3 regions of the Shinella sp. GW835-FHT14H05 genome follow, and region 3 is predicted to be linked to each of the others. Evidence: predicted binding sites of a transcription regulator. Region 3 holds the regulator's gene; each other region holds the start of a gene.

Region 1 (10,424 bases), on a different contig from region 3:
GGAGCTGGCGGAAAACAGCATCGAGCCGAGTTCGCCTTCGCTCTTCAAGATGTCCTCGCCGCCCTTTTCGATGCTCTCGTCGTCGAGCGAGAACATGGTGCGGTAGGCGTTGCGGTCCATGCCGTCGAGCACGCTGGCAAAGAGCGTGTCCGGCAGCGGACGGTCATCGGCGGCGACGAGCGAGGCCTGGTTGCGCTTGAGGCGATAGGCCTCGTGGCGCTCGGCGCCGACGGAAAACTGTCCGCCGACGCGCATCAGCGCATAGGGGTGCAGGAAGCCGTAGGTGCTTGTCCGCTCGATGCCGAAGAGCAGGTCGAGATAGGCGGAGAACAGCGTGGACTTGCCGGCCTCGTTGGGGCCGTGCACGAGGTGGAAATCCGGCTTGCCCGGCCGTGCCGCGCCGAAATCGAGGCTGCGGTCGGTGAATTTTCCATAGCGGACGAGGTCGAGGCGATCGAGGCGCATGCGCTCACACCCTCCCGTTTTCGCCGCCGAGGCGGGCGAGCACGGCATCGGAGCCTTGCAGGGAGAGGTCGGAGAGCAGCGCCTCTTCCGCCGCCTCGTCCGCTGCCAAGAGGCTACGGGCCTCCTTCGGCAGCTGGCGCAGCATGTCGGCGAGCGTCTCGCGCAGTTCCTCGCGATAGGCATGGTTCTGCACCACGTCCTCATGCATCAGGCGCGACAGTTCGGTGAGCGGGCCGGCATCGGCGCCTGCGGCCGCGCGCGGCGCGGAGACGGCGAGTTCCACCGCCTCGATCCAGCATTCGCCGAGCGAGGCGGCAAGGTTCTGCAATTCGCCGAGCATCAGGTCTTCGTCCCGGCGCAGGCGCCAGGCGAGCGGCGTGGCGCCGGTCAGCGCGAGGCGGGCGACGAGATGGGCGCCGCCTGCGGCCGCCCTCGCCTGCCCCAGTACGGTTTCGACGCGGTCGAGCATGCCGGACCACTCGTCGACGCCGGTGAGATCGACGGACAGCCGCTCGAAGACCGCGACGGCCACCCGGTGTTCCTCGCAGGTGATCGTGCCGTCCTCGGCGATCGTCGCGAGTGTGATGCCCTTCGGCCCGCCCTCATTTATGTCGCGACCCTGCGGATTGCCGGGCATGACGATCCACGGCTTTTCCAAGTGCACGCGGCGCTGGTGGATATGGCCGAGCGCCCAATAGTCGAAACCGTGCGCTGAAAGGTCGGCGATGCCAACCGGGGCGTAGGGATCGTGGCGGCTGGCACCGGCGAGGCTGGTGTGCATGAGGCCGATATTGACGGCATCCGGCACCGGCGCGCGAAAGGTCGGCAGCAGCGAGGCGGGCGCGTGCGGCTGGGCGAAGCTGACGCCGTGTACATGGATTTCGCGGCCGCTTTCGAGCGCGCCGGCCTTCACCGGCTTCCCGCGGCCGTCGAAGACGTGCACGTTCGGCGGGAAGGTTAATTCGCGGGTGATCTGCGACTGCGCATCGTGATTGCCGCGGATGAGGAAGACGCCGATGCCGGCCGCCTCCAGCCGCCGCATCTGCCCCATCAGGAACAGCGCCGTCGCCATGGAGGTCTGCGAGCCGTCATAAAGGTCGCCAGCGACGATGACGGCATCGACACGTTCGGAAATGGCAAGGTCGACGATGCGCTCCAGCGCCTTGCGCGTCGCGCCGCGCACGAGGTCGCCGAGATCGGCATTGCGCAGAGCGAGCGAGGTGAGCGGCGAATCGAGATGAAGGTCGGCCGTGTGAATGAAGCGGAAAGGCATGGCCGGACAATCGCCTCAGCCCTCTTTCGGGTCAATGCTTGCAGCAACGCGGGCCGGGTTATGCAGGAAAGAAATCACCCTCCCCCGAAAAAGCCAGAGAAGAGAGGCGAAAAACGCATGTTGCCTGACCGTTCGCATTTACAGTCATCGTTCAATATCTATGATCAAATTATCCGAAAAACTTCACGATCATTTGACATGGTCCCTCATAATACCTATATTCCACCTCATGACTAGCACGATAGAAATCTCCCAGGGCATGTTCAAACTCTACCATCAGGTCAGCCGCCTGGTGAATGAGTGCATGATGGATGAAGGCGTGTCGCTCGCCCGCAGCAAGTTCCTGCTTTTGCTGGAATGTCAGGGCCCACAGCGCTCGACGGACATTGCCTGCGCTCTCGGTTTCGCACCGCGCACGGTGACGGAAGCAATCGACGGGCTCGAGCGTGACAAGCTGGTGAAGCGCGAGCCGGACCCGAAGGACCGCCGCGCCAAGATCGTCTCCATTACGGATATGGGCCGCACCGTCATTTCGGCCGCCCAGCAGCCGCAGCACAAGATGATCGAGGCGATCTTCGCCGTCCTTACGGAAGAGCAGAAGCAGCAGCTCAAGGAAATCATCCGCTGCCTCAGCGAGAAGACCGACGAGTTGCAGCGCAGCCGGAACCAGCACGAGGCCGGCGACACTCCGCCCATCCGCCCCTTGCAGGCCGTCGGCTAAGCCGGACGGCAACACCAAACCAAAAAGGCCGGGATCGCGAGATCCCGGCCTTTTCGTTTGCCCTTTCAGGCAGGGTCCGGTGCCTCCCCCGCACGAGGGGGCACCGGAAGTCCGCTTCTTACATGGCGTTCATCGGGCCGATGCCGAAGAACAGCGTCTCGCCGGAGGAGTCGTCGACGCCGTCATTGTCGGTCACGACGTAGCCGTTGCCGGCGGCGTCGATGGTGAAGCCTTCGACCTTGTCGACGACGTAGCCGTTGGTGGCACCCTTCAGGTCGGGGATGAGGTCACGAACCTCTTCCTTCTTCACGACCGGCAGTTCGCCGCCGATCTTGCCCGGCTTCAGGTCGGCGAGCGCCACGCGGTAGAGCTTCTTCAGCTTGGCGGCCTGGCCGATCTGGTTGTCGCGCTCGATGATGTAAGCGTAGTCACCGTTCGCCGTGATTTCGGAAAGGCCGACCCAGCCGGCTTCCGTCGTTTCGAGCGGGTAGCGCACGGCGCCCCACTCCTTCGACGAGGGCTTGTAGGAGACGAGCTTCACAAAGCCCTTCTCGTCATCACCCCATTCGCGCTGCACGGCCATCCAGAGCGTCAGGTCATCGCCTTCGCCGACGCTGGTGATGCCTTCGAAGCCGAAACGCTTCTCGCCGGCGCGCAGCTCGGCGGGGATGGCGATTTCCTTCTCGATGGCGCCCTTCTCGTTCACGTGGATGATGGCGTGGCTGTAGAGCTTGTCGGCATCGCCCTCGGAAGCGAGCCAGAAGCCGCCTTCACCATCCGGCACCAGGCCTTCGATGTCGAGCTTCTGGGCGGCAGCGCCGGCGCGCGTGATGCGCAGCGCGTCGGTGATCTTGGCCGGCTTCGCGGTGGCGTCGATCGTGAAGATCGTCGGCTGCGAGGCGTAGACCGAGTCGTTGACGGCGTAGAGATGGCCAGCCTGGTCCTTGACCGGAGCGAGACCCGAAAGAGCGCCGAAGCCGATCAGTTCGCCGTCCTTTTCGGTGGAGACGATCTGCGGATAGGCCGCTTCGCCTTCCGCACGCTCGAAGATCATGACGTGCGAGCGGGCAAGGCCGTCCTCGACGAGGTCGGTCTCGTTGGCTGTCACGAAGAGGTTGCGGCTCGGAATGGCGACGGCGCCTTCCGGACCGATGCCCGACGGCAGGAGCTGGAGAAGCTCGGGCTCGGCACCGGTGTCCTTGTAGACGCCGACGATCGAGGCGCGCTCGGCCAGCACGAAGAACAGGTTGTCGTCGCCGAACTTGGCGGCTTCCATGCCTTCCGGCTCGATGCCCTTCTTGTTGCGCGCGTCCGGATAGTGGCCGATCTTGGCAATCTCGCGCTCAAGGCCTGCGCCGTTCTCGTAGAGAACCTTGCCGGTCTTGTCGAAGATGGTGAAGCCGCGTGCGCCACCCTTCCAGTCGCCTTCATTGGCAACGACGAAGCGGTTGTCGTCGAGCCACTTCACGGCGTCGGGCTCGCGGGCGACATCCTTCATCTCGCCGGTGAACTTGAGGGCGCCGTCCTTCTTGGTGTCGATGCCTTCCAGGTTGACGGTGCCGGCTGAGAAGTGGGTCTTTACGGTGCCGGTCTTGCCGTCGATGATGGCGATGTAGTTGTTTTCCTGGAGCGTGAGGGCAATCTCATCCAGGCTGTTGAAGGCGACGAATTCCGGCTCCGGGTCGTCACCGGCGACGTCGGCCAGGCCGGTCAGCGTGACATGCTTGATCGAGCCGCAATCGACGACGCCGTCCTTCAGCGACAGGATGACGAGATCGCCAGCCGGCATCTGCGGGATGTCGCCGTCATTGACCTCTTCGTCGCGCTCGTTCTCGATGGCGATCGCGGCGAGCGTCTTGTCCTTGTTGAGCGCGATCGAATCCGGCTGGCCGCCGAGGTCGCAGGTCGTGTCGATGGCCTTCGAAGCGACGTCGACCTGGGCGAGGATGCCCGACGGCTTGACGAAGCTTTCGCGGGTGTTGATGGCGACGAGCGCCTTTCCGCCGGCGAACGTGACGGAGGTCGGCTCGCCTTCGAAGGCGACCGTGCCGCCGGCCTTAGGGGCCTTTGCATCGGTGATGTCGATGAAGCCGATCGCCTTGTTCGGGCTGTCGGAATAGACGAGCATGTTGCCATCTTCAGACGCACTGATGATTTCCGAAGAGGTCGGCGTCGCCTTGTCCTTGCCTTCCGGCAGGTTGTCGGCAACGGCAAAGGATGCAATGCGATTGAATACAGGCTCGGCGCTAGCGGCAGAAGCTACCGATGCGGCGAGGACGGCTGCGAGCGCAGCAGTGATCGAACGGGTTTTCATGAAATCCTCCGGGATCCGGTCAAAAGGAACCCGGCGGTTCTGAGGCCTTCGTGTTACAGGCCGATGACAATTCGACGACGGCTGCACGCCTCCACCCGGAAATAAAAAGGGGCCCGGAAGAACCGGGCCCCGACCCTGAAACTCAGGATTGGCGGCGGAGTGGATAACCGCTCTCTGCCCTGCAGCGCCAAGCGCCCCGAAGGACGCGCCCCGGGCGCAGCAGAACTGTGGATGCCGCATCATGCCTTCCCGCACCTGTTTGGATGCGAGGATCATGCAGCGGCATCGGATCAGCCGTTAACGGCGTCCTTCAGCCCCTTGCCGGCCGAGAACTTCGGCACGTTGCGTGCCGGGATCTCGATCTCGGCGCCAGTCGAAAGGTTGCGGCCCTTCGAAGCTTCACGACGCGATACGGAGAAATTGCCGAAACCGACCAGACGAACGTCGCCGCCGTTCTTGAGTTCGCCCTGGATCGTCTCGAAAACGGCGTCGACAGCAGATGCTGCGTCCGTCTTGGACAGGCCCGACTTCTCAGCCACTGCGGATACGAGTTCATTCTTGTTCATGTTTCCACCCCTTTCTTACGGTTTGAAACGACTCATACAAGTCGGGGGCAGAATACGCATCGCCCCTCGCCTCGCAAGAAAATTTCGTCGCAATCCCCTGAGAATCCGGGGTTTACACACGCTTTTCAACGAAAAAGACCGGCCCGAGGGCCGGTCTTTCCAGTTTCGCGCCAAAATACCGGATACTTCACCCGGCGTTAAGGCTCAGTGCGCGATGGCGCCGAGGCCGTCTTCAGTCGATTCGACAGCCGGAACCTTGGTATCCTCGACGGTCCCGTCCCACTCGATCGGCTCGGGCCGGCGAACGAGCGCATGCTTGATCACCTCGCCCATACGGGAGACCGGAACGATCTCCATGTTGTTCTTCACGTTGTCCGGAATGTCGGCCAGGTCCTTGGCGTTCTCTTCCGGGATCAGCACCTTCTTGATGCCACCGCGAAGCGCTGCGAGCAGCTTTTCCTTCAAGCCGCCGATCGGGAGCACCCGGCCGCGTAGCGTCACCTCGCCCGTCATCGCGATATCCTTCGAGACCGGGATGCCGGTCATGATGGAGACGATGGCGGTTGCCATGGCGATACCGGCCGATGGGCCGTCCTTGGGCGTCGCACCTTCCGGCACGTGCACGTGGATGTCGGTCTTGTCGAAGCGCGGCGGCTCGATGCCGAAATCGACGGCGCGCGAGCGGACGTAGGACGCCGCTGCCGAGATCGATTCCTTCATCACGTCCTTCAGGTTGCCGGTCACCGTCATGCGGCCCTTGCCACCGGGAAGGCTGACGCCTTCGATGGTGAGCAGTTCGCCGCCGACTTCCGTCCAGGCAAGGCCCGTGACGACGCCGACCTGGTCCTCGCCTTCGGCTTCGCCGTGGCGGAAGCGCGGAACGCCGAGGAAGTCGTGGATGTTCTCCGCCGTGACCTCGACCCTCGCCGACTTGCCCTTGATGATCTCGGTGACCGCCTTGCGGCCGAGCTTCATCAGTTCGCGTTCCAGGTTACGCACGCCCGCTTCGCGGGTGTACTGCTGGACGACCGCCATCAGCGCGCCGTCGGTAACCGAAAATTCCTTCGGCTGCAGCGCGTGGTCGCGGATCGCCTTGGGCAGCAGGTGCCGCTTGGCGATTTCCAGCTTTTCCTCTTCCGTGTAGCCGGCGATGCGGATCACTTCCATGCGGTCCATCAGGGGCGCCGGAATGTTCAGCGTGTTCGCCGTCGTTACGAACATGACGTTGGACAGGTCGTATTCGACTTCCAGGTAGTGGTCCATGAAGGTCGAGTTCTGTTCCGGATCGAGCACCTCGAGCAGAGCCGAAGACGGGTCGCCACGGAAATCCATGCCCATCTTGTCGATTTCGTCGAGCAGGAAGAGCGGGTTGGACTTCTTCGCCTTCTTCATCGACTGGATGACCTTGCCGGGCATCGAGCCGATATAGGTGCGGCGGTGACCGCGGATCTCGGCCTCGTCACGCACGCCGCCGAGCGCCATGCGGATGTATTCGCGGCCGGTCGCCTTGGCGATCGATTTCGCAAGCGAGGTCTTGCCGACGCCCGGAGGGCCGACGAGGCACAGGATCGGGCCTTTGATCTTGGCCGAACGCGCCTGCACGGCGAGATATTCGACGATGCGCTCCTTGACCTTGTCGAGCCCGAAATGATCCTCGTCGAGGATCTTTTCCGCGGCATTGAGGTCGGTCTTGATCTTCGACTTCTTGTTCCACGGAATGCCGGTCAGCCAGTCGAGATAGTTGCGCACGACGGTGGCTTCCGCCGACATCGGGCTCATCTGGCGCAGCTTCTTCATCTCGGCATCCGCCTTTTCGCGGGCCTCCTTGGAGAGCTTGGCCTTGGCGATCTTTTCTTCCAGTTCGGCCATCTCGTCGCGGCCATCCTCGCCGTCGCCGAGTTCCTTCTGGATCGCCTTCATCTGTTCGTTCAGGTAATACTCGCGCTGGGTCTTCTCCATCTGGCGCTTGACGCGCGAGCGGATGCGCTTTTCGACCTGGAGAACCGAGATCTCGCCTTCCATGAAGCCGAGCGCCTTTTCAAGCCGCAGCTTGACGCTCGTCGTCTCGAGCATTTCCTGCTTTTCGACGATCTTGATGGAGAGGTGCGAGGCGACGGTATCGGCGAGCTTCGAGTAATCCTCGATCTGGCTCGCGGCACCGACGACTTCGGGCGAAATCTTCTTGTTGAGCTTCACGTAGTTCTCGAACTCGGAGACGACCGAGCGCGACAGCGCTTCGATTTCCACCGGGTCCTCGTCGGGCTCGACCAGCACATGGGCCATCGCCTCGTAGAACTCTTCGCGTTCGGTGTAGCCGTCGATTTCAGCGCGCGCACGGCCTTCGACCAGCACCTTGACGGTGCCGTCGGGCAGTTTCAGCAGCTGGAGCACGTTGGCGACGGTGCCGATGCGGTAAATAGCGTCGACTTCCGGATCGTCGTCGGAGGCGTTGATCTGGGTGGCAAGCATGATCTGCTTGTCGGTGCCCATCACCTCTTCGAGCGCGCGGATCGACTTCTCGCGGCCGACGAACAACGGAACGATCATGTGCGGGAACACCACGATGTCGCGCAGGGGCAGGACCGGGAAGGCCGTCGATTCGTGCGGCGCAGACGTCTTTTTCGTCATGTCATTTCCTTTCAAACGTCCCGTTTCCGGGAACCGGTCCAATCGGCGCTTGGGGGCGCCGGGCCGGCGTTCTTTTCCATCCACAAGTGGCGTTCGGTTAACGCTTTTTCAAGCCCGGCTACGGAGTGCCCCACCCCGCACCAGGCCAGACGAACCAACGGAAGGAAGTGTAGTCTTCCGCGCTGTCGCGGAACTTGCGGCCTTCCCCCGGCAATGCGCCGGAGCATACGCGAGATACAGAATCAAAGTCTTTCATATTCGCTTGGCCCGCGACGTTTCGCAACGTCTTATAAGGCCGGCAGGCACTACATCATGCCCCGTCCGGGGCCTAGCGACCAGTCACGAAATGTCACGAGTTGACCCTGAAACGAAAAGACCCGCCGTGGCGGGTCTTTCCTCTCAGTGGTGTGCGTCGATCAGGCCGAGACGTTGGCCTTCTCGTCGGAGCGCTCCGAGTAGATGTAGAGCGGACGGGCCGAACCCTTGACCACCTCGTCGGAAATGACGACCTCGCGCACGCCTTCCAGCGTCGGCAGCTCGAACATCGTGTCGAGCAGGATCTTTTCCATGATCGAGCGCAGGCCGCGGGCACCGGTCTTGCGCACGATCGCCTTCTTGGCGATCTCGCGCAGCGCGTCCTCGTGGAAGGTCAGCTCGACGTCTTCCATCTCGAACAGGCGCTGGTACTGCTTGATCAGCGCGTTCTTCGGCTCGGACAGGATCTGGATCAGCGCATCCTCGTCGAGGTCTTCGAGCGTCGCCAGAACCGGCAGACGGCCGATGAATTCCGGGATGAGGCCGAACTTCACCAGGTCTTCCGGCTCCAACTCGCGCAGAACCTCGCCGACGCGGCGATCTTCCGGCGAGCGCACCGTGGCGCCGAAGCCGATCGAGGTCTTCTCGCCACGGGCGGAGATGATCTTGTCGAGGCCGGCAAAGGCGCCGCCGCAGATGAACAGGATGTTCGTCGTGTCGACCTGCAGGAATTCCTGCTGGGGATGCTTGCGGCCACCCTGCGGGGGAACCGAGGCGACCGTGCCTTCCATGATCTTCAGAAGCGCCTGCTGCACGCCCTCGCCCGAAACGTCACGGGTGATGGACGGGTTGTCGGACTTGCGCGAGATCTTGTCGACTTCGTCGATATAGACGATGCCGCGCTGCGCACGCTCGACATTGTAGTCGGCCGCCTGAAGAAGCTTCAGGATGATGTTTTCCACGTCCTCGCCGACGTAACCGGCTTCGGTCAGCGTCGTGGCGTCGGCCATGGTGAAGGGCACGTCGATGATGCGGGCGAGCGTCTGGGCGAGATAGGTCTTGCCGCAGCCCGTCGGGCCGACCAGCATGATGTTCGACTTCGCCAGTTCCACGTCCGAGCCCTTGGCGGCATGCGCTAGGCGCTTGTAGTGGTTGTGCACCGCCACCGACAGGATGCGTTTGGCCTGCTGCTGGCCGATGACATATTCGTCGAGGACCTTGATGATGTCCTGGGGCGTCGGAACGCCGTCACGGGACTTGACCATCGAGGTCTTGTTCTCTTCGCGGATGATGTCCATGCACAATTCGACGCATTCATCGCAGATGAAGACGGTCGGTCCGGCAATCAGCTTGCGGACTTCGTGCTGGCTCTTTCCGCAGAAAGAGCAATACAGGGTATTCTTGGAGTCGCCGCCGTTGCTGCCGCTGACCTTGCTCATATCACTTTCCTTCCAGCACGCCGTTCATCTCCCGGAAGATGGCCGGACCACTCACACCGCCTTGCCGGAAGCGCTTTCGCGTCCTCCAAAGGCTCCAGGGGCACTGACCGGGCCGGACGCAAGCCCGCCAACCGGTCGCAACGCATTCCCCGTTTAAACACCGAATGCTAAGCTGTCACAAATCAACATAGCATTAACGGCCAATATTACCGGCTTTGCTGCGCGGATAAAGCCCCGCGATCATTACAAATCGCACGATTGCGTTCATCCGCGCATTAAGCCAAGATCTGCGCGCGCCTTGCGCGTCAACTTGGCCGCAACCAAACCGTGACTTTCCCTTAGATAGTCACACAAGGCCGCGTCGTCCACTGATTCGCCCGTTTGCCGCTGTATCCACTTCATGCCCCGTGAGGCGAGATACGGCGCGGGCCGGCATCCGGGCTGCTCGCGCAGGATATCGAAGGCGAGCTCCGACACCTTGAACGTGACCCCCGGCAGTTCCGCCTCGCTCCATCCGGCGATGGCGAAAACCTTGCCACCGACCTTCCAGACATGCGCCCCGCCCCATTGCACGACATGGGTCGTGGCCGGGAGCGAAGCGCAAAAGGCGTTGTATTCGTCGAGCGTCATGGGTCGCGCTGCCCCGACCCCGATATTACGACGCGTCCACGCCCTCGATTGCCTCGCGACTGGTGATGACGCGGTCGACCACACCCCAGTCCTTCGCCTCGTCGGCCGTCATGAAATGGTCGCGGTCGAGCGT
Region 2 (10,424 bases), on a different contig from region 3:
CGCCAGCGGCTGAAACAGCTGCGCGAGGACCTTGACCTGCTGGAACGGCGGCGCCGCCGGATCGCCTATGTCGATCCCGTCGATGTGCGCTTCAACCGGTTCGAACGCCAGCCCCTGCCCAATGCGAGCGCGGTGATGTTCTGCCTGATGGACGTCTCCGCCTCGATGGGCGAGCGCGAAAAGGATCTCGCCAAGCGCTTCTTCGTCCTGCTGCACCTGTTTCTCAAGCGCCGCTACGAGCGCATTGAAATCGTGTTCATTCGCCACACGGACGAGGCGCGGGAAGTCGATGAGGAGACCTTCTTCTTCAGCAAGCAGAGCGGCGGCACGGTCGTTTCCACCGCGCTGGAGGAGATGGTGCGCGTCATCACGGACCGCTATCCCTCGAATATCTGGAACATCTATGCGGCCCAGGCGTCCGACGGCGACAATGCCAGCGGCGATTCCGAGCGCTGTGCCACGCTGCTGCGCGATACGCTGATGAAGCTCTGCCAATATTACGCCTATGTCGAAATCATCGACGAGCGCGAAAGCGAGATCTTTGGCACGACGGACAACGGCACGTCGCTGTGGCGCGCCTACCGGACGGTCGACGGCGCGGTGCGGAACTTCCAGATGACGCGCATCGCGCGGCCGTCGGACATCTATCCGGTCTTCCGCAAACTCTTTGCCCGGAACCAGCCCGACCAGCTGCGCCGGTGAAGGAGGAACGGATGGCAAAAGAGCCGGCTTCCAACCTGCTATTCGAAGGTTCCGAGTGGAACTTCACGACGCTTTCGCGCGCCTATGAAGCAATCAAGGAAATCGCCATCGGCGAGATGGGGCTTGACGTCTATCCCAACCAGATCGAGGTCATCTCCTCCGAGCAGATGCTCGATGCCTATTCGTCGGTCGGCATGCCGCTGATGTATCAGCACTGGTCGTTCGGCAAGCGCTTCGTCTTCGAAAACGAGCTCTACCGCAAGGGCCGCCGCGGGCTCGCCTATGAACTGGTGATCAATTCCAACCCCTGCATCACCTATCTGATGGACGAAAACACCATGCCGATGCAGGCGCTGGTGACCGCGCATGCCTCTTTCGGCCACAACCATTTCTTCAAGAACAACTACCTGTTCCGGCAGTGGACGGATGCCGGCGCGATCCTCGGCTATATGGACTTCGCCAAGAAATACATCGCCAAATGCGAAGAGCGGCACGGCCTTGCTGCCGTGGAGGAAATCCTCGATTCGGCGCATGCCCTGATGGACCAGGGCGTCTTCCACTATCGCCGGCCACCGCGGCTTTCATCGGAAAAGGTCAGGGAGCGGGCGCGCGAACGGCTGGAATACGAGGAGCAGACCTATAGCGACCTCTGGCGCACCCTGCCGACGGCGACCGGCAGCGTCGGTGTGGAGGAGGCCGAGCGCGAAGCCGGGGAGCGCAAGAAGGTGTTGAACCTTCCCGAGGAGAACCTGCTCTATTTCCTGGAGAAGCACAGCATCATCCTGGAACCCTGGCAAAGGGAAATCCTCCGGATCGTCCGTGTCATCGCCCAGTATTTCTATCCGCAGGGCCAGACCAAGGTGATGAACGAAGGGTGCGCGACCTATGTGCACTATACCATCATCAACCGGCTGTTCGACCAGGGCCGGATGAGCGAGGGTGCCATGCTGGAACTGCTGGCAAGCCACGCCAATGTCGTCTTCCAGCCGAACTTCGACGATCCCCGTTTTTCCGGCATCAATCCCTATGCGCTCGGTTTTGCGATGATGCAGGACATCGAGCGCATCTGCACGGCGCCGACGGCGGAGGATCGCGACTGGTTTCCCAACATTGCCGGCAATGGCGACTGCATGGGCACGCTGAAAGACGCCTGGGAGAACCACCGCGACGAATCCTTCATCCTGCAATATCTGAGCCCGGCGCTGATCCGGAAATTCCGCCTGTTCCAGCTCTCCGACCGCTCGGCCGACACGTTTTGCGAAGTCGCCTCCATCCACGACGAACGGGGTTATTCCGCCGTGCGCGCCGGCCTTGCGCGCAACTATGATCCGGGCGCGAACCGCCCGGATATCCAGGTCATCGATGTCGACCTGCTCGGCGACCGGCAGCTTCGCCTGCGCCACCGCATCAAGAACGGCATTCTGCTCGACGAAGGCCGGCGCGACGCGACGCTGACCCATATCCGCCGGCTCTGGGGCTATGATGTCAGCCTCGCCGGCGTCGACGATGCGACCGACCGGGTCGTCTACGAGTGCTCCTCGAAGGTATCGTGACTCACAGCGTTCCCATGCCGCCGTCGATCATGATCTCGCTGCCAATGGTGTAAGCGGCTTCATCAGAGGCGAGGAAGACCACGGCCTTGGCGATCTCCGAGGGCGTGCCGAAGCGGCCGGCCGGGACCAGGCCCTTGATGCTCTCGGCAACGTTCTTGAGGTCCGCCTCGTTGAAGCCGAGCTTGTCGTAAAGCGGCGTCAAGATGGGGCCGGGGCTGACGGCGTTGACGCGGATGCCGCGGCCGATCAACTCGCCGGACAGCGTGCGGATCAGCGATTGCAGCGCGGCCTTCGAGGCGGCGTAGACGCTGGAATTCGGCATGCCGATATGGGCATTGACCGAGGTGTTGAGCACGATCGACGCCGGGTTGGCGAGGATCGGCAGCAGCGCCTGCACCAGGAAATAAGGGCCTTTTACATTGATGTCGAAGACGCGGTCGAAAGCGGCTTCGTCCCAGGCGTCGACGGGCTTCAGCAGCGCGACGCCGGCATTGACGAAGAGGATGTCGAGGCCGCCGAAGGCCTCCTTGATGGTTGCCGCAACCTGCTTCTGGCCGTCGACATCGGCGGCGTCCGCCCGGATCACCAGCGCGCCATCGCCGAGTTCCTTGCGGGCGGCCTCCAGCGTTTCCGGATTGGTGCCGGTGACGGCGACGCGTGCGCCTTCCGCCAGGAATTGCCGCGCCGTTTCCAGCCCGATGCCGCTGGTGCCGCCGGTGATGAGGGCGCGTTTGCCGTTGAGCCTGTCCATGATCGTTGTTCCTTCGAGGAATGTTGCTGTTTTGCTGAAGACGAATATGGCGCAGGCTGCGCGTTCGCACTACAATGCCAAAGGCAAATCTATTTTCCGGAAAAACCGAACGATGAAACTCGACGGCATAACAAGTTTCGTGGCGGTCGCCGAAGCGGGCTCCATCAGCGAGGCGGCGCGCACGCTGCGGCTTTCGAAATCGGTGGTGAGCGAAAGGCTGGCGGAGCTGGAGCGAAGCCTCGGCGCAACGCTGCTCCACCGCACCACGCGGCGGATGTCGGTAACGGAGGATGGCGCCGCCTTCCTCGAACGCGCCACCCGCATCCTCAGGGAGGTCTCGGAAGCGGCGACGGATCTCGCCGAACGGCGCGGCACGCTTGCCGGCCCGATGCGCATTTCGGCGCCCGTCACCTTCGGCCGGCTGCATCTCGGGCCGGCGCTCTTTCCCTTCCTGGCGGCCAATCCGAAAATCGAAATGTCACTCGATCTCGACGACCGCCGTGTCGACATCGCATCGGGTGCCTATGACGGCGTGGTGCGCCACGGCACGATCGACGATTCCCGCCTGATGGTGTGGCGGCTTGCGCCGAGCCGCCGCGTGCTGGTCGCCTCCGGCGACTATCTCGCCAGCCACGGCACACCGGCAACGACGGCCGAACTCGACGGGCACAAGGGCGTCTTCTACACGAACCGCGGCGTGGCGGACTGGCGTTTCGCGACGGCTGACGGCATCGAGATCGTCCGGGCACGGGTGGGCTTGCGGGTCAACAATGGCGACATGCTGCGCGACGCGGCGGTCGCCGGCCTCGGCATTGCGCTGCTGCCGCTGTTCATTGCCGGGCCGGATATTCGCGCCGGCAACCTGAAGCTCATCGATGTCGGCGTGCGGCCGAGCCCGGAATTCATCTACCTCGCGCATCCGGAAGGGCGCCGCTCGTCCGTCAAGCTTCGCGCGCTCGCGGACCATCTCAAGGCGGCCTTTGGCGATCCGCCCTATTGGGAGGAGGGGGCGGGCTGACATGCGGCCCGATTGTTCGGTAAAACCGGAAGCGAGATCCGCCGTTGGTTGGCTAATTCGAACGACGGTTCGGTGATAGTCATGCTTCACCAACGGGCTGAAAGCGGCGGTCGATCGGATCGCCTTCCCGCTAGGTGGGAGACCAAAATGTTGAAAACCATCCTTGCCTTGGGACTGCTCGCCTTCGCCGCACCTGCCGGCGCCGAGGTCCCCGCCTTTTCGGCTTCCTTCAAGACGCAGGAGATCACCACCAATGGCGCAACCATCCATGTCCGCTTGGGCGGCGTGGGGCCGGCCGTGGTCCTGCTGCACGGTTACGGCGAGACCGGCGACATGTGGGCGCCGATGGCGGCCGATCTTGCCCGCGACCATACGGTGATCGTGCCGGACCTGCGCGGCCTCGGCCTTTCCTCCAAGCCCGACGGCGGCTTCGACAAGAAGACCCAGGCCGGCGACGTTGCCGGCGTGCTCGATGCGCTGAAGGTCGAAGAGATCGACCTGGTGACCCACGACATCGGCAACATGGTGGGCTTCGCCTTCGCCGCCGCGCATCCCGAGCGGACGAAACGCTTCGTGCTGATTGACGCGCCCGTACCCGGTGTTGGCCCCTGGGAAGAGATCCTGAAGAACCCGCTGCTCTGGCATTTCCGTTTCGGCGGGCCGGACATGGAGCGTCTCGTTGCCGGCCGCGAACGCATCTATCTCGATCGCTTCTGGAACGAGTTCTCGGCAACGCCCGCCCGCTTCACCGAGACGTCGCGCGAGCATTATGCCAAGCTTTATGCCCTGCCGGGTGCCATGCATTCGGGCTTCGCGCAGTTCGCGGCCTTCGACCAGGACGCGGCCGACAACCGGGCCTTCCTGGCCGCCGGCGGCAAGCTTGCGATGCCGGTGCTGGCGATCGGCGGCGAGAAGTCGTTCGGGCCGATGATGGCAACCGTGATGCGGGCTGCCGCCAGCGATGTGACCGAAGGTGTGGTGCCGGATTCTGGCCACTGGATCATGGAAGAAAACCCCGAAGCCACGACGAAAATGGTCCGGGCGTTTCTCGACAAGGCAAACTGATCCTGGGCGGAAAATGAACTGTCCTTCGACCTCCGCCCGGCCGGGCGGGGGTTTTGCGGCGCACTGTCACAAAAACATCATGCGGGCTTCCTAATAAGTTCTGGTGGCGGGATAAGACCGGTCGATCGACTGGCTTGGTGACCTGCCGCGCGTCCGGGCAAATGGATTCCGATCATGTTCGAAAACGATCATCTGAGCCGCATCAAGGCAGAAATCGCCGACAGCTTCGACGAGGAGCTGGAAATGCAGATGGAAGAGGAGCAGCTGGACGCGCTCGTCTCCGAGGGCATGTCCGAACCCGCGCCGCAGACCATCGAGCGGCGCATCTATTTCCGCGAGCTGTTCCGTCTCCAGCATGAGCTGGTGAAGTTGCAGGACTGGGTGCAGCACAACAAGCTGAAGGTCGTGGTGCTGTTCGAGGGCCGCGATTCCGCCGGCAAGGGCGGCGCCATCAAGCGCGTGACCCAGCGCCTCAACCCGCGCGTCTGCCGCGTCGTGGCCCTGCCGGCGCCGACCGAGCGCGAGCGCAACCAATGGTATTTCCAGCGTTACGCCGCCCATCTGCCGAGCGCCGGTGAAATGGTGTTGTTCGACCGCTCCTGGTACAACCGCGCCGGCGTCGAACGCGTCATGGGCTTCTGCAACGCGGAAGAGCTTGAAGAGTTCTTCCGCTCGGTGCCGGAATTCGAGCGCATGCTCGTGCGCTCCGGCATCATCCTCATCAAATACTGGTTCTCGATCACCGACGACGAGCAGGAATTCCGCTTCCGCATGCGTATCCACGATCCGCTGAAGCAGTGGAAGCTCTCGCCGATGGACCTGGAAAGCCGCGTCCACTGGGAGGATTACACCAAGGCCAAGGAAGAGATGCTGGAGCGGACCCACATTCCCGAGGCTCCCTGGTGGATCGTCGAGGCGGTGGACAAGAAGAAGGCGCGGCTGAACTGCATCGCCCATCTCCTGACGCAGGTTCCCTATCAGGACGTGCCCAAGGCCCCGATCGAGCTGCCGGAACGCGTGCGCAACGACAACTATATCCGCCATTCCCCGCCGGACGACATGTATGTGCCGGAGGTCTACTGACATACCGGCAAGGACACGGATGGAGCATTTTATTTGAATCTCCTCCCTGAGATGGACAAAGAGCACCCGCCGGGCCTCATCGGCGCCTGGCGGGCGCGTCCCGGCGAGCGCGTCGTGCCGCTTGCGCCCCAGGACATCGGTTCCGCGCTTGGCGCGGAAGACGGCTGGATCTGGCTGCATGTCGATCTCGTAGACCAGCGCATGCAGGGCTGGCTTGGCGGCCATTGCCCCTTGCCCGCGGCCGCGCGCGCCATCCTCGACGGACATGACGAAAGCCTTGTGCTCGGCCAGGAGGCCGGCACGCTGCACGGCGTCGTCGCCGACATGCAGATGGACATGGACCGCATGTCGACCACGATCGGCCGCATGCATTTCGCGCTCACCGACCGGCTGCTCGTCACCGGCCGGCGGCATCCGCTGGAGGCGGTGGACCGGGTGCGGCGATCCTTCGCCGAAGGTTTTTCGCCTGCAACGGCCTGCGAGCTTTTCGAGGGCATCGTCGCGGCCTTTTGCAAGAACACCAATCTCAGGCTCAACGAGGCGACCCGGCTGCTCGACGCGGTGGAAGACCGCATCGTGACGGAGCGGCTGAGCGACGAGCGCCGCAGCCTCAAGGAAGTCCGCCGGCTGGCGGTGTCGCTGCATCGCCCGGTCGCCGGCATGGTGGCGCTGTTCGAGGAGGAGGACCGCGAGGACTGGGCACTCTCCGAGGCGACCCATGCCGTGCTGCACCGGCTTTCGCTGCGGCTTGAACGGCTCGACCGCGAAATCGTCATGGTCAACGACCGCGCCCGCCTGCTGCAAGAAGAGATGGCGGCGGAACTGGCCGACGAATCGAACCGTAGCCTGCGGGCGATGGCGGTGATGAGCGCGCTGCTGCTCCCCGGCACGCTGGTCGTCGGCGTGTTCGGCATGAACACGGCCGGATTGCCGTTCAGCGTGGGTGAATCCGGATTCGGCTGGGCGATGGCGCTCGGCGTCGGCGCCACCGCGCTGTTCTACTGGCTGCTGCGCCGTGCCGGCATCAGCCTGCGGTTCTGACCGTTCCGTCTACTCGGCGGCGACGATGTGGAATTCCCGTGCGCCGTCGCATTTCTTCGCGCCACCCATGATGTAGATGAGACAGCTCGTGCGCAGCAGCGAGGCGAAATTCGATACGGAACCGTTGATTTCCAACGCCTCGTCGTAAAGCGTCGAGAGGAAGCGGGATGTCGACTGACCCTGGCCTATGGCCATCTCGTCGATCAGGTCCCAGAAGGCCGCTTCGATCTGGATGCTCGTCGAATGGCCGCCGATCCGCACCGAGCGGTTGACAGGCCGATAGCGTTGCGGGTCCTGGCCCGCAAAGACCTCACACATGGTTTATCCTCCAGTCTTGTTTTTATACAGGCGATTATGCGGCGGCCCTTGAATTTGGTCAAATCATCCTGTGTCGCGATAAAACAAGAAAAATCCTTCGCATAAAACTCCAGAAATGAAAAACGACGTGCGGTAATGGGCTGCTACCCATGCCCGTGATTCCGGGCGCAATCTTCCCTTCACAAGTCGAACTGCAAGCAGGGGAAGGGCAGCGTGGCAAAGTCCATTCATTCGATGATCCGTGTTCTGGATGAAGACCGGTCCGTGGATTTCTACAACAAGGCCTTCGGGCTCGCGGTCGCCGACAGGCTCGACTTTGAGACCTTCACGCTCGTCTACATGAGCAATGCCGAAAGCGAATTCGAACTCGAACTGACGATCAACAAGGGCCGCACCGAAGCCTACAATCTCGGCGACGGCTACGGCCATCTCGCTGTGTCGGTTTCCGACCTCGACGGCGAGCACGCCCGCATCTCCGGGCTCGGCTTCACCACCGGCAAGATCGTCGAGTTCAACCGCGACGGCGGCCTGCTTGCCCGCTTCTTCTTCGTGACGGACCCGGACGGCTACAGGATCGAGGTCCTGCAACGGCACGGCCGCTTCAAATGAACGGGCTGGCGGCCGGAGGAGGGCCGCCGGTCTCAAACGCAATGGGAGGAACCTGACATGACGACGATCTACGAGCAGCGCCCGGGACTTTCCCGCCGCGAGCTTTTGAAGCGCGGCACGATCGGCGCCGCACTCATCATCTCCGGCAGGGCGGTGATCAGCCCCGACAAGGCCTGGGGCATGGAGACGACGGCGCTGAAGCCGGAAACGATGGCGACGCTGATCAAGCTCGCCCGTGATATCTATCCGCACGATACGGTCGCAGACCGCTTCTACGCCATCGCGGTGAAGGGCCACGACACCAAGGCCGGCACGGACGCTGCGCACAAGGAGCTGATCGAGGCGGGCATTGCCGATCTCGACAAGCGGGCGGGCGAGGGCGGTTATCGCGGTCTCGGCTGGGAGGATGATCGCGTGAAAATCCTGCACGACATCGAGAGCACACCCTTCTTCCAGGCGGTGCGCGGCGACCTCGTCGTCTCCTTCTATAACCAGAAGGAGCTCTGGCCGCATTTCGGCTACGAGGGCGAATCCTATTCCAAGGGCGGTTACATCGCCCGCGGCTTCGACGACATCGAATGGCTTTGACGGCGGTCTGACGGTCCGCGCCGGAGGAGGCGCGACCGCGGCTTTGACGCCGACCGCACATGTTTCGGGAGGAAACCATGGCAGCTCCTTATGATCTCAACGACGACAGCGTGGTCGTCATCATCGGCTCGGGCGCCGGTGGCGGTACGCTGGGCAATGAACTGGCGCAGAAGGGCATCGATGTCGTCGTGCTCGAAGCCGGTGCACGCATCGAACACGAAGACTTCATCAACGACGAGTGGGACAGCTTTTCCCAGCTCGCCTGGCTCGACCACCGCACGACCGGCGGCGGCTGGCGCGTCTCGAAGGATTTTCCCAACCTTCCGGCCTGGATCGTCAAGGCCGTCGGCGGCACCACGACGCACTGGGCGGGCGCCTCGCTGCGCTTCCAGGAGCATGAGTTCAAGACGCTCACCAACTACGGCAAGGTCGAGGGCGCCAACCTGCTGGACTGGCCGGTGACGCTCGCCGAGCTGGAGCCTTACTACGCCAAGGCCGAAGACAAGATGGGCGTGACCCGCACCAACGGCATCGAGGGCCTGCCCGGCAACAACAACTTCAAGATCCTGAAGGCCGGCGCCGAGAAGCTCGGCTACAAGGAATGCCACACCGGCAACATGGCGATCAACTCGGCCGACCGCGACGACCGCATGAGCTGTCAGCAGACCGGCTTCTGTTTCCAGGGCTGCAAATGGGGCGCCAAATGGTCGACGCTCTACACGGAAATTCCGAAGGGCGAGGCGACCGGCCGGCTGGAAGTGCGGCCCAATTCCCACGTCGTCAAGATCGAGCATGACGATAGTGGCAAGGTGACGGCGGTTGTCTATGCCGACAAGGATGGCAAGCTGCAGAGCCAGAAGGCCCGCATCATCTGCGTCGCCGGCAACTCCATCGAAAGCCCGCGCCTGCTGCTCAATTCCGCATCGAGCAAATATCCGGATGGGCTTGCCAACTCCTCCGGCCAGGTCGGCAAGAACTATATGCGCCACACGACGGGCTCGGTCTATGCCGTGTTCGAAAAGCCGGTGCATTTCTACCGCGGCACCACCATGGCCGGCATCGTCCGCGACGAGGCGAAACACGACCCCTCACGCGGCTTTGTCGGCGGCTACGAGCTGGAGACGCTGGCGCTCGGCGTGCCGTTCATGGCGGCCTTCCTCGATCCCGGCGGCTGGGGCCGCACCTTCGCCTCCGCCATGGACAGCTATGCCAACATGGCGGGCCTCTGGATCGTCGGCGAGGATATGCCGCAGGAACAGAATGCCGTAAAACTGCATGGCGAACTGAAGGACAAATACGGCATGCCGATCCCGGATGTCTGGTTCACCGACCATCCGAACGACGTCGCCATGCGCAACCACGCCTACAAGCAGGGCGAGGCGCTCTATGCGGCGGTCGGCGCGACACGCAGTTTCCCGACGCCGCCCTATCCTTCGACGCACAATCTCGGCACCAACCGCATGAGCGAGAAGGCGCAGGATGGCGTCGTCAACAAATGGGGCCAGACGCACGACATTAAGAACCTGTTCGTCTCGGATGGCAGCCAGTTCACGACGGGGGCGGCGGAAAACCCGACGCTGACCATCGTCACGCTCGCCATCCGCCAGGCCGACTACATTGCCAAGGAGATGGGGGCCGGCTCGATCTGAGGTTTACCGCGATCCTCCCCGGTCGCCTCCGGGCGGCCGGTGATCGC
Region 3 (10,424 bases):
GGCTCGCCATCGTCAAGCACATCCTGACCCGCCACCGCGCACGCCTCGTCGTGAAGTCCGAGGTGGGCAAGGGCACGGTGTTTACCGTGAAGTTTTGACACAAAGAATTACGGCTTCGTCGCATCGTTTAAAATAGCGAAGCAATTTCAGGTGTTTGGCGTGTCACAAATGTTTCGTCAAACTGACATAAAAGGGAGGGCGATCGGGGTTTAGAGAAGAGCCGCCGGTCAACGGCAGAGAGCGCGAAACCTGCGCTTCCCACATATGTCCTCTTCGGGAGAACCCAGATGAAATCTCTTAAGCTCACCCTCGCGGCGCTTGTCGCTTCCGCCGCATTCGCAGGCGTTGCCGTTGCGCGCGACCAGGTCCAGATCGCAGGCTCCTCCACCGTCCTTCCCTATGCCAAGATCGTTGCCGAGACGTTCGGCGAGACCTTCCCCGACTTCAAGACCCCGATCGTCGAATCCGGCGGCACGGGCGGTGGTCTGAAGGAATTCTGCAAGGGCGTCGGCCCGGACAGCATCGACATCGCCAATGCATCGCGTGCGATGAAGGCTGACGAAATCGAAGCCTGCAAGACCGCTGGCGTCACGGAAATCCAGGAAGTCAAGATCGGCTACGACGGCATCGTCTTCGCAACCGACGCCGGCAATGCCGACCTGAAGCTCGAGCCGAAGGACCTCTACCAGGCGCTCGCCGCTGAAGTCGTCGTCGACGGCAAGCTGGTTGCCAACCCCTACAAGAAGTGGTCGGAAGTCAACAAGGACCTGCCGGACGCCGAAATCGCCGCCTACATCCCGGGCTCCAAGCACGGCACGCGCGAAGTCTTCGAAGAGAAGATCCTCGCTCACGGCTGCAAGGACTCGGGCGCTCAGGACGTCATCAAGGCTGCTATTTCCGACGCCAAGGAACAGCTTTCCAAGTGCGTAGCCGTTCGTAAGGACGGTCTGGCTGTCGACATCGACGGTGACTACACCGAAACGCTCGCTCGCATCGCTGCCAACAAGTCCGGCATCGGCGTGTTCGGCCTTTCCTTCTACGAAAACAACGCCGACAAGCTGAAGGTCGCCACCATCAGCGGCATCGTTCCGTCGACCGAAACGATCGCTTCCGGCGAATACCCGGTTTCGCGCCCGCTGTTCTTCTACGTCAAGAAGGCGCATCTCGGCGTTATCCCGGGCCTGAAGGAATATGTCGAGTTCTTCACGAGCGAAGACATGATCGGCCCGGACTCCCCGCTGGTTGAATACGGCCTCGTCGCTGCTCCCGATGCAGAGCGCGAAGAAATCCGTAAGGCCTTCGTAGACGGCAAGATCATGTGATTGTCTCTGGCCGGCGCGTTCTTCGCGCCGGCCGCCCCTTCTGAGCGGTTTGCGCGCCCGGGGGCACTTCCAGCAAAGCCCGTCAGCAGCTTTGCGAAACACAAAATGACAGCGCAGATGATCTCGCCGGGAGAATTTCCTAAATGAGTATTTCCCTTCTCTTGCTCGTCGTCGCCGTCATCGGCGTGGCGGGCTATATGGTCGGTAGCTGGCGCGCCAATGCGCTTGCCGGCGGCAGGCTTTCCAACCTGCATTCGCGGCCAGGATATTACGGCTCTTTCGTTGCGATATGGGCCATGCTTCCGGCAATCGTCGTGCTGCTGGTCTGGATTATTGCCAGCCCGATTTACATCAGTTCGACCGTTCGCGCGGGCTTTCCCGAAGAGGTCAAGGCGACGTCGCAGGCCGAGCAGAACCTCGGCTACAACATGATCGGCGCCATTGCCCGCGGTATGGCGATGCTCTCGGCGGAAGAACGCGAGGCGCTGTTCAAGGACGGCACCACCGCACGCAGCCTGCTCGCCACCAAGGGCGTGCCGCTTGCCGCCGATCCGGCGCCCTACATGCTGAAGTCCGCCGATGATCTCAGCCGCATGTCGCGGGCGAGCAGCACCTTCCTGTCGATCCTCGTCGTCCTGGCCGCGGCCGTCGGCGCGTTTTTCTCCTACCGCGCCATTGCGCCGCGGTTCCGCGCCCGCAACCGCGTCGAAGGCGTCATGCTGGTCGGCCTCATCGCCGCCTCGTCGATCGCTATCCTGACAACGGTCGGCATCGTCGCCTCCATGGCAACGGAAGCCATCCACTTCTTCAACAGGGTGCCTGCCTGGGAGTTCTTCTTCGGCACGGTCTGGGATCCGCGTTTTGCCGCTGCCGGCTCGACGGACTCTTCCGGCCAGTTCGGCCTGATCCCGCTGCTCGCCGGCACGCTCTATATCGGCCTCGTCGCCATGCTGGTCGCCGTGCCGGTCGGGCTCTTCGCCGCGATCTACATGTCGGAATATGCCTCGCGTCACGTCCGCTCGGTTGCAAAGCCGCTGCTCGAAGTGCTTGCCGGCATCCCGACCATCGTCTACGGCTTCTTCGCCCTCGTGACCGTCGGCCCGTTCCTGCGCGACCTTTCCGAGCAGCTCAACGGCCTCGTCACCGGCGATTATTCCAATTTCATCCAGGCGCAGAGCGTTCTGACGGCCGGTTTCGTCATGGGCATCATGCTGATCCCCTACGTCTCCTCGTTGTCGGACGACATCATCACCGCCGTTCCGCGGGCCATGCGCGACGGCTCGCTCGGCCTGGGCGCCACCCGCTCGGAAACGATCAAGCGCGTCATCCTGCCGGCCGCACTGCCGGGCATCGTCGGCGCCCTGCTGATGACCGCCTCGCGCGCCGTCGGTGAAACGATGATCGTGGTCCTGGCCGCCGGCGTTGCCGCCCGCATCCAGCTCAACCCCTTCGAGCCGATGACGACCGTGACCGTCAAGATCGTCAGCCAGCTGACGGGCGACCTTGAATTCACCTCGCCTCAGACGCTGGTGGCATTCGCGCTGGGCATCACGCTGTTCTTCATCACGCTTTGCCTCAACATCTACGCCCTTTACATCGTGCGCAAATACCGGGAGCAGTACGAATGAGCCAGGTCTCCACGAGCCCTACTACGGCCGCCCTAGGTGCTGCCTCCAAGCCCGAACGCCGCGATATCGGCCTGCGCGGCCGCTATGCCGCCGAACGTCGCTTTCGCCTCTACGGCATGGCTGCGATTGCCTTCGGTCTGATCTTCCTGTTCCTGCTGCTGTTTTCGGTCGTCTCCAAGGGCTACACCGCATTCCAGCAGTCGATGATCACCATTCCGGTCGAGTTCTCCGAGCAGATCATCGACAAGGACAACGAGCGGGCCACCAACCCGCAGAAGCTGGTATCGGCCAACTATCCGGTCGTCGCCCGCAATGCGCTCGCCAAGGTGCTTGGCGTCGGCGAAGACGATCGTGCGGGCCTTCGCGCGGTCAACGGAATGATCTCGGACAGCGTCCGCACCCAGCTGCGCGATCTCGTGACCGCCAATCCGTCGATCATCGGCACCACACAGACCGTGACCTTCCTTGCGCACGGCGACCTCGATTCCGCCTTCAAGGGCCAGATCGATCTGGCCGTCCCCGAGAACAACCGCAAGATCTCCGACAAGCAGATCGGCTGGATGAACCAGCTTGCCGAAAGCGGCGCGCTTTCCAAGCACTTCAACACCGGCATCTTCCTGAACGGCGCATCGAGCCGTCCGGAAGCCGCCGGCGTGGCCGTCGCTGCCGTCGGCTCGCTCTACATGATGCTGATCGTGCTTGTGCTTGCGCTGCCCATCGGCGTCGCGGCCTCGATCTATCTCGAAGAGTTCGCACCGAAGAACCGCTTCACCGACCTCATCGAGGTCAACATCAACAACCTCGCCGCGGTGCCGTCGATCGTCTACGGTCTGCTCGGTCTCGCCGTCTTCGTCAACTTTGCGGGCTTCCCGCGCTCGGCCTCCCTCGTCGGTGGCCTGGTGCTGACCCTCATGACACTGCCGACGATCATCATCGCGACCCGTTCGGCGCTGAAGGCCGTGCCGCCGTCCATCCGCTCGGCAGCGCTCGGCCTCGGCGCCTCGAAGATGCAGACCGTGTTCCACCACGTCCTGCCGCTCGCCATGCCGGGCATCCTGACGGGCACCATCATCGGTCTCGCCCACGCGCTCGGCGAAACCGCGCCGCTGCTGCTCATCGGCATGGTTGCCTTCGTCGCCGATATTCCGTCGACGCCGCTCGAACCCGCAACGGCGCTGCCGGTGCAGATCTACATGTGGGCGAATGAGGCGGAGCGCGCCTTCGTGGAGCGCACATCGGGTGCTATCATCCTCCTCCTCGTCTTCCTCATCCTCATGAATGTTGGCGCCATCCTGTTGCGCCGCCGCTTCGAGCGGCGTTGGTAGAAGGACCAAACAGATGAACATGATGTCAGAAGCAGCAGTCGAGAAAGCGCTGGACAAGAAAATGAACGACATTTCCTACAAGATGATCGGCAAGGACGTTTCGGTCTACTACGGCGACAAGCGTGCCCTCTATGACGTGAACCTCAACGTCCGCCAGAACACCGTGACGGCCCTCATCGGCCCGTCGGGCTGCGGCAAGTCGACGTTCCTGCGCACGCTGAACCGCATGAACGACACGATCGAAGGCTGCCGCGTCACCGGCCGCATCACGCTCGACACGGACGATATCTACGATCCGAACATCGACGTCGTCGAACTGCGCGCCCGCGTCGGCATGGTGTTCCAGAAGCCGAACCCGTTCCCGAAGTCGATCTACGAGAACGTTGCCTACGGCCCGCGCATCCACGGCCTCGCCAAGGCGAAGGCCGACATGGACGCCATCGTCGAGTCGAGCCTGCAGAAGGCCGGCCTGTGGAACGAGGTGAAGGACCGTCTGCTGGAAGGCGGCACCGGCCTCTCCGGCGGTCAGCAGCAGCGCCTGTGCATCGCACGCGCCGTCGCCGTCAGCCCGGAAGTCATCCTGATGGACGAACCCTGCTCGGCGCTCGACCCGATCGCGACCGCAAAGGTCGAGGAACTGATCCACGAGCTGCGCGCCAACTTCACGATCGTCATCGTGACGCACTCGATGCAGCAGGCGGCCCGCGTTTCGCAGCGCACCGCCATGTTCCACCTCGGCAACCTCGTCGAGGAGAACGACACCGACAAGATGTTCACCAACCCGGATGACCAGCGCACGCAGGACTACATCATGGGCCGCTTCGGCTGACGCCATCGTCGCCGAACCCCCTGAAAATCCGAGCGCATTAAGGACACAACCATGTCATCGACCCATATTGTCTCGATTTATGACGAAGAACTGAAGTACCTCTCCCGCCGCATCTCCGAAATGGGTGGCACGGCCGAGCAGATGGTGGCGGATTCCGTCCGTGCGCTCGTCACCACCGATGGTGCGCTGGCGCAGAAGGTGATCTCGGAAGACGTCATCCTCGACACCGCCGAGCGCCAGATCAACGAGAAGGCGATCGTCACGATCGCCAAGCGCCAGCCGGTGGCTGCGGACCTGCGCGAAATCATGGGCGCGATCCGCATCGCGGCCGAACTGGAGCGCGTCGGCGACCTCGGCAAGAACACCGCCAAGCGCGTCATCGCCGTGCAGAGCTCGGGCATGCCCCGCAAGCTCACCCGCGGCCTGGAGCACCTCGCCGAACTGACGCTGATCCAGCTCAAGGAAGTGCTCGACGTCTACGCCACCCGCTCGGTGGAGAAGGCCAAGGCGATCCGCGAGCGCGACGACGAGATCGACGCGATCTACACCTCGCTGTTCCGCGAACTCCTCACCTACATGATGGAAGATCCGCGCAACATCACGCCCTGCACCCACCTCCTGTTCTGCGCCAAGAACATCGAGCGCATCGGCGACCATGCGACAAACATCGCGGAAACCATCTACTACATGGCGACCGGCTCGCAGCCCGAAGGCGAACGCCCGAAGGACGACACCTCGACGTCAGTGGTCACTGCCGACGTCACTGAAGCCTCCGAGTAAGGAGTTTTGCCTCCATGGTGCCCAGAATCGCCGTCGTGGAAGACGAGGAGGCGCTAAGCGTCCTCCTGCGCTACAACCTCGAAGCCGAAGGTTTCGAGGTCGATACGATCCTCTCCGGTGACGAGGCCGAAGTGCGCTTGCAGGAGCGCATGCCGGACCTCCTCATCCTCGACTGGATGCTGCCGGGCGTTTCGGGCATCGAACTGTGCCGGCGGCTGCGCCAGCGGCCGGAGACCGAACGCCTGCCGATCATCATGCTGACGGCACGCGGTGAGGAAAGCGAGCGCGTGCGCGGGCTCGCCACCGGCGCCGACGACTATGTCGTCAAGCCGTTCTCGACGCCTGAGCTCGTCGCCCGCGTGCGCGCCATGCTGCGCCGGGCCCGGCCGGAAGTCGTCTCGACGGTGCTGCGCTGCGGCGATATCGAGCTCGACCGCGAGACGCATCGGGTGCATCGCCGCACCCGCGAAGTCCGCCTCGGCCCGACGGAATTCCGACTGCTGGAATTCCTGATGACCTCGCCTGGCCGCGTCTTCTCGCGCTCGCAGCTTCTCGATGGCGTCTGGGGCCACGACATCTATGTCGACGAACGCACGGTCGACGTGCATGTCGGCCGCCTGCGCAAGGCGCTCAACTTCGCAAACATGCAGGACGTCATCCGCACGGTCCGCGGCGCAGGCTATTCGCTGGAAGCCTAAGCGACCCCTTTCCTCCCAAGGACGAAAATGGGCCCTTCGGGGCCTGTTTGCGTTTCGGAGTGTGGTCCGGCCCTGCACCACAAACGAAAACGGACCCTTTCGGGTCCGCATCGCATGTGCTGTCGTGGAAAAGATCACCGCATCCGGCGGCGCTCGGCCGAGGGCTGGTAGGCGAGGCGCTGGTGGTAGGTGCAGTAGGGCGAGTTGTCCGGGGACTCGTTGCCGCAGAAGTGGAAGTCGTCGTTCAGCGGGTCGCCGATCGGCCATTTGCAGGTGCGCTCGGTGAGCTGCGTCAGCTCGAGCCGGCGCGACATGGGCACGACCACGCTGTTGCCGTTGGACGGAACCGGAAGCTGCTCGCGCTGCGTCTCGAAATCCGTCTCGACCTCTTCCTTGGTAATGGTGTTGCCGGCCGGGCGCACGACGGAGCGGGCGGTCACGGCGCGGGCCTGGAAGGTTGTCGCGGGGCGCGGGGCTGCCGGCACCGGGCGCTTGGGACGCGACGCGCTCTGCGTGCCGCCGGCCTTGGCGCGGCCCGGAAGGTTCAGCCGGTGCACCTTGCCGATGACCGCGTTGCGGCTGACGCCGCCGAGCTGTGCCGCGATCTGGCTCGCGCTCAGGCCCTCGCTCCAGAGCTTCTTGAGTTTCTCGACCCGCTCGTCTGTCCAGTTCATCTCTCGTCTCCGCTCGACGCTCGCAATGCGGGAATCCCTCATCGCGTTCCGGACGGGTCCGGAATTTGAACGCCCTAACTCTTTTGGTGACTAGTTCCGCCGCATGCAGTCTAGTAATTGGTCTTTAACCTAGAGTTTGGGGGACTCTGTGACAAGAGTCGCAGGAATCCGGGCGAATCGATTTCCGAGTTTTCCCCAACTTGCTGGCTGGGTGTGACTCGATAGCGACACCTTCCGCGCGTGGCGTGAATCCTTACCTTGCGGGAGGTTCAGCACTATTTCGGGGTGCGATTTGTTGACATCCCGGCCTGAAATGCCGATAGTGCCGCATGCCGCCGAAAGGCGGCTTTTGATTTTTCTGGAGCCTGGAAAAGTCAAGCCGCGTTCACGTTTTTCCGCATCTCTTTTTCGGAGGATCCGCGCCATGGCCGATGCCGCGCCGCTCTATGAAACCTATATGCGTGCACCGCTCCGGTTCACGCGCGGGGAGGGCGTCTGGCTGATCGCCGAGGATGGCGAGCGATATCTCGACTTCGCCGCCGGCGTCGCCGTCAATTCGCTGGGCCACGCGCATCCGCATCTCGTCGCCGCTCTGAAGGACCAGGCCGACAAGGTCTGGCACCTGTCGAACCTCTATGAGGTTCCGGGCCAGGAAAGCCTCGGTCGGCGCCTGACGGAAGCGACCTTCGCCGACAAGGTGTTCTTCACCAATTCCGGCGCGGAAGCGCTGGAATGCGCGATCAAGACGGCGCGCCGCTATCATTTCGCCAAGGGCCATCCCGGCAAGTTCCACATCATCACCTTCGAAGGCGCCTTCCACGGCCGCACGCTCGCGACGATCGCCGCCGGCGGCCAGGAAAAGTACCTCGAAGGCTTCGGCCCCAAGGCCCCCGGCTTCCTCCAGGTTCCCTTCGGCGACATCACCGCCGTCAAGGATGCGATCACGGAGGAGACGGCGGCGATCCTGATCGAGCCGGTGCAGGGCGAGGGCGGCATCCGCCCGGTGCCGAAGGAATTCATGCAGGAGCTGCGCCAGCTCTGCGACGAATACGGCCTGCTGCTGGTGCTCGACGAGGTTCAGTCCGGCGTCGGCCGCACCGGGCGTCTGTTCGCCCATGAATGGTCGGGGGTCACGCCGGATATCATGGCGGTCGCCAAGGGCATCGGCGGCGGTTTCCCGCTCGGCGCCTGCCTTGCCACGAACGAAGCGGCCGCCGGCATGGTCGCCGGCACGCATGGCTCCACCTATGGCGGCAATCCGCTCGCCATGGCGGTCGGCAACGCGGTGCTCGATGTCGTGCTGGAAGAGGGCTTCCTCGACCATGTGCGCGACGTGGCGCTCGTTTTCCGCCAGGGCCTCGCGGCGCTGAAGGATCGCTTCCCCGAGATCATCGAGGATATCCGCGGCGAGGGCCTGATGCTCGGTATCAAGGCGAGGATTCCGACCGCCGAACTGCTCAAGGCCGTGCGTGCGGAAAAGCTGCTCGCCGTGCCGGCGGGCGATAACGTGCTGCGGCTGCTGCCGCCGCTGACGGTGACCGCCGAGGAGGCGCGCGAGGGGCTTGCGCGCATCGAGCGGGCTGCCGAAAAGCTCAGCGCCGCCAAGGCTGCCTGAGCACTGCCGCGACGCGCGTCACTCGTGACGCGCAAAGGTCGCGGCAGCATCAAAGGACCGGACAGACAGGACACATCATGGCCAAGCATTTTCTCGACCTTTCCGCCGTTTCGGAAAGCGATCTCCGCGTCATCATGGACGATGCGCACACGCGCAAGGCCGCCAGCAAGGCCGGCACGGAGGCAAAGCCGCTCGCCGGCAAGATGCTCGCCATGATCTTCGAGAAGCCCTCCACCCGAACCCGCGTCTCCTTCGACGTCGGCATGCGCCAGCTCGGCGGCGAGACGCTGTTCCTGTCGGGTACGGAAATGCAGCTCGGCCGCGCCGAGACGATCGGCGATACCGCCAAGGTGCTCTCGCGCTATGTCGATGCCATCATGATCCGCACGACCGACCATGCCCGCCTGCTGGAGCTTGCCGAACACGCCACCGTGCCGGTCATCAATGCGCTGACGGACCTGACGCATCCCTGCCAGATCATGGCCGACATCATGACCTTCGAGGAGCATCGCGGCTCGACGAAGGGCAAGACCTTCGCCTGGACGGGCGACGGCAACAATGTGCTGCATTCCTTCGTCGAAGGTTCGGCCCGCTTCGGCTACACGATGAAGATGGCCGTGCCGATGGGCTCCGAACCGGACGACAAGATCCTGAACTGGGCGCGCGACAATGGCGGCAACATCCTGCTCGGCCACGATCCGGACGCCATCGTCGAGGGCGTCGACCTCATCGTTACCGACACCTGGGTCTCGATGAACCAGGAACACCGCGCCCGCGGCCACAACATCTTCCAGCCCTACCAGGTGAACAAGCAGCTGATGGCGCGGGCGAACGAGAACGCCCTCTTCATGCACTGCCTGCCGGCGCATCGCGGCGAGGAGGTCACCGACGAGGTGATCGACGGCCCGCAGTCGGTGGTCTTCGACGAGGCGGAAAACCGCCTTCATGCGCAGAAATCGATCCTTGCCTGGTGCCTTGGCGCCGTCTGACGCCATCTTGAAAAACGCCGTGCGCGGCACGATCTAGGGGCCATCACGGAGCGCTGGAAGGCGCTCTCTCTGGCGCATGCCCGCTCTCTATGGAATTATCGGGCGGCAGGAGCGCGAAATCACGGTAGAACGCCGGTCTGACCGAAGCGGGGCCTCTGGCCCGGCGGCTTCCCGGCGTGCAAGGAGCAGGATGATGATGGCTGAGAATGCCCTGAAACTCGGAGAGCCCGGTTATGCCGGCGACGATCATGTCGTGCCGTTCCAGGTGGAGGGCCTCGATGTGCGCGGCCGCGCGGTCCAGCTCGGCCCCATGCTCGACGGCATTCTGGGCCGTCACAACTATCCGGCCCCCGTCGCGCGGCTGCTTGCCGAGGCGATTGCGCTCACCGTGCTGCTCGGCACCTCGCTGAAGTTCGAGGGCAAGTTGATCGTCCAGACCAAGGGCGACGGCCCCGTCGACCTGCTGGTCGCTGATTTCTCCGCGCCGGAGAATGTGCGCGCCTATGCCCGCTTCGACCAGGCGGCACTCGACGCCGCGATTGCCGAAGGCAGGACCGAGCCGCA

What was found. The regulator PhoB, encoded in region 3, activates phosphate uptake and scavenging genes when phosphate is short. The targets are predictions, from matches to a motif close to TGTCATNNANCTGTCAT.
Region 1: a site for PhoB is predicted at 4,837-4,853, ahead of AC1Q6Z_RS20045 (esterase-like activity of phytase family protein). Genes of this name have one in related genera too.
Region 2: a site for PhoB is predicted at 5,154-5,170, ahead of ppk2 (polyphosphate kinase 2). Genes of this name have one in related genera too.

Annotation. Positions count from the first base shown of each region.
Region 1 covers NZ_JBXAFY010000006.1:285,085-295,508, reverse strand. The annotation lists gene AC1Q6Z_RS20060 (ATP-binding protein) at 1-465, opposite strand, end outside; gene AC1Q6Z_RS20055 (metallophosphoesterase family protein) at 470-1,738, opposite strand; gene AC1Q6Z_RS20050 (MarR family winged helix-turn-helix transcriptional regulator) at 1,998-2,459, shown strand; gene AC1Q6Z_RS20045 (esterase-like activity of phytase family protein) at 2,578-4,773, opposite strand; gene hupB (DNA-binding protein HupB) at 5,064-5,339, opposite strand; gene lon (endopeptidase La) at 5,544-7,967, opposite strand; gene clpX (ATP-dependent Clp protease ATP-binding subunit ClpX) at 8,384-9,661, opposite strand; gene AC1Q6Z_RS20025 (MmcQ/YjbR family DNA-binding protein) at 9,926-10,291, opposite strand; gene AC1Q6Z_RS20020 (ATP-dependent Clp protease proteolytic subunit) at 10,317-10,424, opposite strand, start outside.
Region 2 covers NZ_JBXAFY010000002.1:246,026-256,449, reverse strand. The annotation lists gene AC1Q6Z_RS08620 (YeaH/YhbH family protein) at 1-702, shown strand, start outside; gene AC1Q6Z_RS08615 (SpoVR family protein) at 714-2,255, shown strand; gene AC1Q6Z_RS08610 (SDR family oxidoreductase) at 2,257-3,006, opposite strand; gene AC1Q6Z_RS08605 (LysR family transcriptional regulator) at 3,119-4,024, shown strand; gene AC1Q6Z_RS08600 (alpha/beta fold hydrolase) at 4,172-5,089, shown strand; gene ppk2 (polyphosphate kinase 2) at 5,264-6,172, shown strand; gene AC1Q6Z_RS08590 (CorA family divalent cation transporter) at 6,206-7,213, shown strand; gene AC1Q6Z_RS08585 (ribbon-helix-helix domain-containing protein) at 7,223-7,531, opposite strand; gene AC1Q6Z_RS08580 (VOC family protein) at 7,745-8,140, shown strand; gene AC1Q6Z_RS08575 (gluconate 2-dehydrogenase subunit 3 family protein) at 8,198-8,728, shown strand; gene AC1Q6Z_RS08570 (GMC family oxidoreductase) at 8,806-10,377, shown strand.
Region 3 covers NZ_JBXAFY010000004.1:77,046-87,469, reverse strand. The annotation lists gene phoR (phosphate regulon sensor histidine kinase PhoR) at 1-98, shown strand, start outside; gene AC1Q6Z_RS14975 (substrate-binding domain-containing protein) at 288-1,322, shown strand; gene pstC (phosphate ABC transporter permease subunit PstC) at 1,466-2,950, shown strand; gene pstA (phosphate ABC transporter permease PstA) at 2,947-4,275, shown strand; gene pstB (phosphate ABC transporter ATP-binding protein PstB) at 4,289-5,104, shown strand; gene phoU (phosphate signaling complex protein PhoU) at 5,156-5,884, shown strand; gene phoB (phosphate regulon transcriptional regulator PhoB) at 5,899-6,582, shown strand; gene AC1Q6Z_RS14945 (GcrA family cell cycle regulator) at 6,717-7,256, opposite strand; gene AC1Q6Z_RS14940 (aspartate aminotransferase family protein) at 7,681-8,871, shown strand; gene argF (ornithine carbamoyltransferase) at 8,949-9,860, shown strand; gene AC1Q6Z_RS14930 (Hsp33 family molecular chaperone) at 10,057-10,424, shown strand, end outside.